Regions from separate parts of the Blautia sp. ZXY-1-B12 genome, predicted to be linked through region 2. Evidence: riboswitches for the same ligand, from Rfam matches in the RefSeq annotation. Region 2 holds a riboswitch; the other holds the start of a gene.
What was found. Region 2 has a riboswitch for cobalamin ahead of AC075L_RS11065 (cysteine-rich small domain-containing protein). Riboswitches for the same ligand answer to the same signal wherever they lie in the genome.
Positions count from the first base shown of each region.

Region 1: another riboswitch for cobalamin. It lies ahead of AC075L_RS08365 (hypothetical protein); the one in region 2 lies ahead of AC075L_RS11065 (cysteine-rich small domain-containing protein).

Region 1 is NZ_JBWJVP010000164.1:1,965-6,799, forward strand. It holds gene AC075L_RS08355 (DUF4832 domain-containing protein) at 1-999, shown strand, start outside; gene AC075L_RS08360 (transposase) at 1,087-2,187, opposite strand; cobalamin riboswitch at 2,636-2,818, shown strand; gene AC075L_RS08365 (hypothetical protein) at 2,958-4,166, shown strand; cobalamin riboswitch at 4,242-4,441, shown strand; gene AC075L_RS08370 (ABC transporter substrate-binding protein) at 4,638-4,835, shown strand, end outside.
Region 2 is NZ_JBWJVP010000191.1:39,236-44,070, reverse strand. It holds gene AC075L_RS11070 (C1 family peptidase) at 1-1,788, opposite strand, end outside; gene AC075L_RS11065 (cysteine-rich small domain-containing protein) at 2,199-2,495, opposite strand; cobalamin riboswitch at 2,903-3,097, opposite strand; gene AC075L_RS11060 (EutP/PduV family microcompartment system protein) at 3,189-3,737, opposite strand; gene AC075L_RS11055 (BMC domain-containing protein) at 3,826-4,254, opposite strand; gene AC075L_RS11050 (BMC domain-containing protein) at 4,266-4,631, opposite strand.

The sequences.
Region 1 (4,835 bases), on a different contig from region 2:
TGGCTATATGACAAAACTGATCATGCGGGAACCTGGTATGATATGGAGTATGGAAAGGGATATGCTCCTGATTATAATAATGAACAGATGATACAATATCACAAAAGGGCAGTTAATGCACTTGGAGAGCATTTTGGCAGAGATGGACTGGTCAGTTATATCGAACTTGGAAGTCTGGGGCACTGGGGAGAATGGCATGTAAATATTTCCGCAGGAATACAGAGTCTGCCGGAAGAATCTGTAAGAGAACGTTATATGATTCCATGGACAGAGGCCTTCCCTGATTCCATGATACTGATGAGAAGACCTTTTAGTGAGGGAGAACATTATGGAACAGGTCTCTACAACGATATGACCGGACAGCCAGAGAGCACAGAGGAATGGTTTCGCTGGATTAATGAAGGCGGTGAGTTTGACCAGACTCATGAGAAAAAAGGGTTATCCGCAATGAAAGATTTCTGGAAAAAGTTTCCTTCCGGAGGTGAGTTTACAAGTTCAATTACAATGAAAGATTTGCTTGACACAAATCTGGATCAGACAATAAATCTGATAAAGAAAGCACATACTACTTTTCTTGGACCGAAAATAGCGGATAAAACTTATGAAAATGGTTATAGGAAAGTTTTAGGAAGCATGGGATATCGTTTGTGGATTTCGCAAGCAAGCCTTATTCAGATGCCGGGTTATGTCAGCCTGAATCTTAAATGGAAGAATGATGGAGTTGCACCATTTTATGAAGACTGGCCTGTATGGGTTCTGGTAGAAGATGAGGATGGAAATAGTCTTGAAAAAGAAGCGGTTGACATTTCGTTAAAATCACTTCTGCCGGAAGAAACTTTACAGACAAAAACAAGAATGCAGGTAAAAAAGCTGATCTCACTGGCCGGAAAGAAATATAAGATCAGTATAGGTATTGAAGATCCGATGACTGGGAAATTAGCTGTTCGATTTTCAATGAAAGGAACTTATAATGAAGGGAAAAATTATCTTTTTCAGTAAACTGAAAGAGTTACGTTTTGATATTTAGAAACTAAAATTACCTTATTTAATTACTATAAATGAGCAAATTTGAAAAAATGCACAAAATTATCCTGCTAATTTCATAAATGCTTCAAAATCATCACTTGCTTTTGCACATAGGAATAGATACTGATACTTTTCCTGATGAACGGCACTACAGATTCGATGATATCCATCTTGAAAAGACCGATATCCGCCAGTTCCTGTGACACAAATATAATGTGTCAGTGACATCAACAGCCAGTACCTCTGTATTCCCTTTGAGGAGCGTATCTGGTATGTATCCAGGGCCAGATGGTTTTTGCATTGCCTGAAAAATATCTCAATCGGCCATCGACAAACATAACAGGAAAGGATCTCCTGTGTAGATAAGGATACATTTGTGCTAATGAAAGCACGTAGTGCTTTAGGATTACCAAATGCTTTTTCAGGATAGCTTAAAAGAACAACTGCATTTTCTATGCCGCTGAGGTTTCCCTCATACCGGTACACATAATAGTTGCGTTTTTTGACTGTGACGAGGTCAAATCCTTTATGTGTTGTGGATCGTTCAGCAGCCAGTTCACTGAGTTTCTTTTTCATTCCTGATGGATACAGCAGACGGTTTGTTTTCAAAGCACCAATGGTATGGAACCCTTTCTGTACAAAAGTATTGATTATTTTTTCAGAAACATACCAGCAGTCACAAAGGAAATAAGACATTACTGGTGGAACAGGCAGTTCCTTTGCAATATTTTGTACAATATCAATCTTGGAAATTGATTTATTGTACATTACAAAAGCATAGTTCAGGACAATGCCGTTACAGGAAAGCATAACAGCTACTGCCTGATGTCCGTAGTCTTGTTTCCCCTTTAAATGGGATTGGTGAAAGTACGCATCTTCAATCGGATGCAGAGCCTGTGACGAAGGCTTTGTCTTTGAAGCTATCGTATCGTCTACAATGCAGAAAACAGGCTTTCCGGTGCGTGCTGCTTCTGAATAAATAATCTCTATAACAGAACGTTTTAACGTATCTAAAAGTAGAGAATCATCCCATTTCCCTGAATTAAGGAAATGTGCAATCGTAGTTCTGTGACAGGAACTGTTTTTAGCAAAATCCGTGGTTTTTCCATGATATCCTGAAATGAAAATGCTGATCAGGATACTTATAAGGTGGTTTATCACCCGGTTCGAATAAAATTTGCATAAATTTAATTTCTTAAGCTGGTTGTATATGAATGCGGAATGATGTATAGTATTTGCGAGAGACACCTTCTTTCGTAAATGTTGCAAATGTTTGTTTAGGCACTTTCATTATACAACACACGGAATCGAGGTATCTTTCTTTTATGCAAAATCACGAACTTGCTCATTTATAGTAGTAAAAATATTTTAGCATAAACAAAGAAATGCCACAAGAGAAGGTAGTGCTGCAAAGAGACCCTTATTATGGAATAGATACTGGAATCTGAATATTCAAGACCATAGTAAAAGTGAATAAAAAAACATATAAATATTAGATGTAAATTATTGACGTTAACCAAATGGAATTATATAATAAAAATATAATGAAGTTGGGGAAAAGCCTTAGCGCGGAGTAAAAATAGTTTTTGACTTTTAGCCCCTGATATCATATTATAAAAATAATGCATGTTTCCAGTAATATGGAATTAAAAGGGAAACCGGTGCAAGTCCGGTACGGTCCCGCCACTGTAAAAGGGAGCTTTTTATCATATATGTCACTGCTTAAGAGGCGGGAAGACGATAAAATGCGATGAACTTAAGTCAGGAGACCTGCTTGCATTAAAAAAGGTTATTTCTTACGGTGTATAAGAAAGGCTTTATTTTTATACCTAAAATACATTTTAAGAAAAAGATCTTTTTTATTTCAGGAAAGGATGTGAGAAAAGAAAACTTGAATTTTTATACAAATACGACAGAAAGGTAAAAAAGGAATGAAAAAGATAATAAGTTTTATATTGACAATGATTATGCTGCTTACCTGCACCAGTATTTCAGTTATGGCAGCTGACACTCAGAGTGATACAACAAATCAGGACGGAAAAATGACAATAGGAGTGTCCGTATATAATCTGAATGATGCAGAAGTAAGAGCATTTAGAAATTATTTTGAAAATTATGTCGGCATGGCTTTTGATGTCGAGTTTTTATATTCTTCCAGTATAAGTACAGCAGAAGAAGAAATCAGCTTTATCAACGAGCTTCATGAAAGAAATGTAAAGGGAATTATTTCTTTCCTTTCCTCAGATCTTGAAGAAGTTCTTCCGGTATGTGAAGAATATGGTATGTATTATGTACGTGGCTCAGGAACGATCAGTGATGAAATGTATGAGAAAGTAAAGGATAATCCTTATTTTCTGGGAACAATAGGAACATCTGTTGAAACAGAAATGGATGCGGCTGCCAATATGGCGGAGTATTTTGTTTCAGAGGATCAGAATAACCAGAATCATTACATAATAGCATGTGGAGGATCTGCTATCGGTAATGAGATGCATCGTCTGAGAACGATTGGTATTCTGAATAAGCTTCAGGAAGCATATGGCCTGTCATATGAGAAGTCTGTAGAAGAACTGGTGAATACGCAGGATACTGAAGAAATTGAAACAGGCAGTGACATTAAGATTACTCTGGTTCCGGGGTATCCAAAAGATCACCTGGATGAAAAGCTGGCTGATTCGCTGAATACAGGAGAGTATAATGTTATTCTGAGTGTAGTGAGCGCAAGTGATTTTATCAAGATAATTGATGCTTATGAAGAAGAGAACAGTACAGATGTATTGTTGGGTTCCATTGACTGTTTTACAGAAGATACATACGAAATGTTTAATAAAAAGGGATATAACGGCAAGGAAAGAATCGACTATCTTGTAGGAAAATACGGTGCTATCGTTGCACCATCATTTGTTGCCATGAAAAATGCTCTGGAAGGCTTTGCAGAAGATTACCGTGAAGATGGAAGTGCTTTCCGGCTGCAGCAGTCATTCTGGACAGCGGATTCAGTAGATGAGTTTAATAAGCAGTATGCGTTATCTATTGGAATGTATGATAATACATATAGTGTAGAGGACATGATGGAAGTTCTGAAATCCTATACACCGGAAACAAATTTTGAGAAATTCCGGAAATTTACGGAAAAATAGATAGAAAATAAGAGTCTAAAATAATTGACGTATACATGATGGTATGTTATGATAAATGAGTATTCATACGGTCATTTAATGATTTTAGAGATAAGTTCAGACCAGCAGAAGCGTCCTGCTGGTCTGATTAAAAGGGAAACCGGTGTAAATCCGGTACGATCCCGTCACTGTGATAGTTGGTTTTCAGCTGAATGCCACTGGAAGATATTTTTCTGGGAAGGTGCTGAAAATGGGTAAGCTTAAGTCAGGAGACCTGCTTATTTCTGGTAAAAGAGATTCTTGCGGACGACGAGAAATCCTGATTAAGAGTTACAACTTCATGTGTTGCATATATATGTTTGATTCTTTAATGGTAAGATTTCGTGACGGATGTGGGAGCATCTGTCTTTTTTTTCGTTCAAAATCACAGGAATGGACAGTATGAGAAGGAAGAAAAACAACGAAGAAACAAAAAAAGAAAGGAAGTAAAGGATGAAAAAAACAAAAAGAGAATTACTTGTGTTAGCAGCGGCAACAACAGTTGCATTATTAATGGGAGTTACTGTACAGGCGAAGGGTGATGAGAAGGTTTTAAACTTCGGATGTCAGATGTACACAGATGGATGTGTAAACAGTGCAAATGATGAAAACAGTGGATGGAATGCTATGAGATATGGTATTGCTGAAGCA
Region 2 (4,835 bases):
GGAAACTTTTTCCCATGAAATAAGGTTATATCCGGAATTATATGCCTTCACCTGAAATACCGGTGTATCCGGCACCCATGACTGATTCAGGGTCCTTGTATGTGCCTTGATCCTTGCCGTCCAGTTTTTCGTCTTTCCATCTGTCCACCTGGCCGTTTCCGATGCACCCTTATAGAATGTCTGCCCTGTTTCTATCCCCGCCGTACAGGTAAACCAGTTCCCATAACTGGACTTTGCTTCCACTCCAAAGCTGATTTTTTCAATCCCACTGTTTGTGATCACAACAGAATATCTGCTTCCCTGTTTCAAAACCACCTCTGGTACACTGATAGTCTGTACACCTGCGATTGGCTGTTCAAACTCATATGGAGCAGCATATGCAGCAGTCCCGCTTTCCGGGTCATATGGATCTGTCAGATCGGTGTATATCTGAATTTTGTAACAGGCATTGTCACTGTTTGTAACAAGATTAACCTCCCCCAGGACTTCTGCTTTTCCCTTTCCTGCAGTTGTCTCATAAACTGCTGCTACTGACTGTCCCGCCTGTATCGGAATCACTGAAAGTGCTGAAGAACCATCATAAAAATAATTATTCCTGTACTTTTGATCCGAAGCAGCCACTGCCTCTGCACTTACAAGTTTACTGATATTGGGATCCTGATAAGAAAGATAGTAATATCCTCCGTCTCCTTTCTTCTCCCCCCAACTGTTTTTGATGATCCACGCACCATCAGATGTTACATTGGAAACAGGAAGGAAATTATCCTTTGAATACGTATCATCCCATCCGACCACTGTCACAATATGATTAATTACAGTCGAATTTGATTTTCCAACAGGATAACAATATGCAGCTGTGTCCGGATTTACATAACTTTCCTTCATATAAAGCATAATGGATACTGCATGGTCATTCAGCAGCATTTCTTTCATACGTTCCTCACTGTATTTGGAAACAGATGCATTTTTCAGATATGCTGCAGAATTATAAGCCTTACTTTCCGGAATCTGCACAGTCAGATCATTCTGATGCGAAGAATCCGTAGGAAATGGTACATCGGCCTCTGTGGTCATTCCCGACCATGTACTGAGATAAATCGCTGCCAGGTGATCATTACCTCCTATCACGTGATAATTTCCCAGTACATAATTCTTATCATCAGGGGTATTTCCAAGAGGATCATTCTGTCTGTTGGAGAAAAAATATGATAAATGTTCTTCTGACAGATCGTAGGTTCCTTTGTTCTGTGCCAGAAGCGAAGTCTCCATGATTGCTGCCATACCAAAAGCCCAGCAGGTTCCAAATGGATTCTGATTCTTTACGGGCGTAACTAATCCTTCCTTTCTGGCATCATAGGAAGATGGAAATGCAGCCTCCCTGTTTCCATATGCAGCATAAACTGATGTCAGATCACTCTCCACTTCAATTCCCGGATCCAAAGGTTTTAAATTTTTAAAGGGTTCCAGTTCTTCCTTTCTTTCCTCTTCTGTCAACGGACGGCCCTTAATATACCTGATTCCGTCTGTACCCTCTTCTGAGTTTTCTCCATCCTGAAACTCCTGTTTTGCATCATCGCTTCCGAACAATTCTGCATCCGATCCCGTATCTGTTCCAAATTCATCTGCCTGTGAACTTTGAAATTCTTTCAGATCTGATGTATTTTCTTCTGTCTCCCTGTTGACTCCGGATCCAAACATTTCCTGACCCGCAGCTGGTACCGATGTATAAACCATTGCATAAGCCAGAAAAACTGACAATGCGCGTATCGCTGTATTTCTTTTTTTCATGTAGTAGTTAACTCCTTTACATAAATATAATATCATTATATCATTATCTTTTTTGTTTTTCAACCATGATCAATGACAAAAACCGTCGGAAAACAGTGAATTTTCCCTGTTTTCCGACGGCTCTATGTAGAAATGCAGAGCTCTGCCAACAAGAAAATGTCGCCAGGAAAAGACGTCAAATGCCTGTGATGCATTTTCTTCTGTACATGTGAAAAGTGTGGAAAATGTGTGTGAAATGCTTTATATACTAACTCAGAACAGACTTGAAAATCTTACAGACTCTTCTCTTTTGCTATCCTTATTCTAGCAGAACAAGCATTGTATTACAATGAAAATCGTTCTTTCTTATTTGTGCTAATCTGACACATTGTTACTGTTCACTCCGTTCTAAGCAGCGACACATTCTCCTCTTATTTGCTGATACTTTCCTTTGCTCTTTTCATCATATCAGCCAGTTCCTGGTATTTTCCTGTGACATATCCATAGTTTTTTCGCTTATGCGGAAGCATACAGTTTGTGCAGTCTTTAATTCCCTTTTCCGTATACCGGAAATTCCCACCGCATTTCTCACCCAGGGCATATAGCGGGCAATAACAGAACAGACAGTTAAAATCATCCGGATTTGCATTCTTATGACACGGAAAAAATTCACATTTCTTATGACTGAAATAAGAATATTCTTTCCCTTCCCAATAAGGTTTCTCCATTGCTACCTCTCCTCTCCTGTTGCAAGTTTTTATCTTTCCAGAATAATTCCGTTTTCTCAGTCTCCATCAATCCCACCCATCAGAGGACGAAATAAAAAAAATACTCTAATAAATTATCAATTTCTCTTCACATAACAAAGCATTGAAAATTCATTACAGTATTTTTCACAGATCATACATTTAAAATTAATAAGAGGGAGCGATGCTACCCCGGGGTAGAAAAAAATCCGTTCATGAGTGCGCGGAGGGAACGAATAAATCCGAAGTAGTATCGCCTGCCATTTAATCATGTATAATTCATAAAGAACAGGCGCATTCCATAAAAAATGTCTGCCTTCAGATAAAAGCAGACAACACTCCGAAGCTGCGGATTCAACGGAGTTGGTTGTTACACTTTACACGGAAGTTTAACCTCGCCATACCAAGCAGGTTTCCTGGCTCCAGGCTCATCGCTCCTCTCTCCTTCTCATGCTATGGCACAATGGACATTCTGAGATTTGCTCCTCTGTTACAGTGACCGGATCGCTCAGGTTTCTCACCTGATTCCCTCTTTCTGTACTGTTCTTTCTCACAGTATCAGCACTTAATATGTTCTGTATGGAATTATACTGTCATTATAATAACACCCTGCAACAAGCTTGTCAACTATTTATCAATATATTTTCCAAATTATTATTGTTCATTCGTTACTGTTCACACACCACTATTCCGTGAGGTGTTTTGGCATGAATATTCCACACCTTCCGGTAGCGGATCCCATTCATTCAGACCAAGACTCTGTCTGAATTTTGCTTCTTCCAGACTCAGCTTTGGAACATCCTCATTCAAAAACGCTCTCAGCTCATCAATCCCCTCTCCGGTCACATTGTTTACCAGAAAAATTCTTTCACATCCTGCATTCAGCATCCACTGACGCACCATTGGAACATTCGCATAAGGAGAATCTATTTTCGTAATGATTCCTATCAGTGGTCTCAGAATAAATGCATTACTGCCATAGCCAAACAAACTGAAAGGTTCATCTGCTGACTGTACCATTGCCACCACATCTGCTTCAAAAGAAAAACAGGCCAGCCCTACGCTGAAATGCTTGGACTCTGCATACTCTCCCGGAGAATCAATGGTATCATCATCCGTATTCGTATACTGCGTTTTTACATAATGAAGTTTTTCGCCTTTTAATGCCTGCGTTAATGAAGTCTTACCTGCTTCACTTCTGCCCATCAGAAATATTTTCTTCATATTTAATGTCTGTCCCTTTCACTTCTCTCAGCTATTCCGGCAGTTACATAAGCACCATCGGTACAGAATAACTGACTTTTCGTATGTTTTAACTTTTGTGAACTGCACAAGTCTTAAAGCCAAGCACCTCTCTAAAAAATTTCACCACTTCTTCCACTGCAGTCTGAACTTCCGTCAGACCTCCCGTAAGGATCAATGATCCGCTGAAGCGATCCATGAAACCAATCTCCACATTTGCACTTTTCACTGCAATATCAGCAGCTACAACCACTGCTTCCCATGGGGTAAAACGAATCATTCCAATTGCTTCTCCTGTGTGGTCTTCTCCCTCATGGACTCCAATATGCAGACCAAGATTCTGATAAATACAGCTCTGTGAAGGATTGATCACATGCGCCAGGCACACTTCCTTTCCCGGAACCCTTACCCTGGTCATACGCAGCTTTTTTCCCTTTAATTTCTCATAATCCTGGTTATAAAGCTTTTCCAGTAATTCTCTGGTTGTCATCCCTGCCATCCCAACACTTCCTATCTTTTGGTAATCTTGCAGACTACATAACCCAGAGTGTCTCTGAAATAATCCACAACCTCAGTCATCGCTGACATTACATCGGAAATCTCTCCCGTAATGATCAGTGTGCCTGTAAATCGATCTGCAAATCCCAGATAAACATTTCCGCTTTTTACCGCAATATCAGATGCGATTACTGCAGATTCAGGCGGTGTCATATTCATAATTCCGATTGCAGATGAACGGTAATCCACCTGCGGATTCAGTCCAAGCTTCTGGTATATGACCGGAGCCGGCCCTCCCATTACATGTGCAAAAGTAATCTCCTTGCCAGCAACCGTTTCCTGTACAATTCTTATGTGTTCTACATGGTCATTTGCCATTTATCATTCCTCGCTTTCACTATTCAACTATAATCCGGATAATTCATGAGAATATTCTTTCCCACTGATGTCTCCAAAAACAGATTTAAAATTTTATATGTATCTCTTCAGTTACATAAACTGTACTATCCATCCAATTTTATGTCAAGGTAAAATCCACCTGAAAGTCGGTAAAATATTATACATGGTTACGGTTCACTCCGT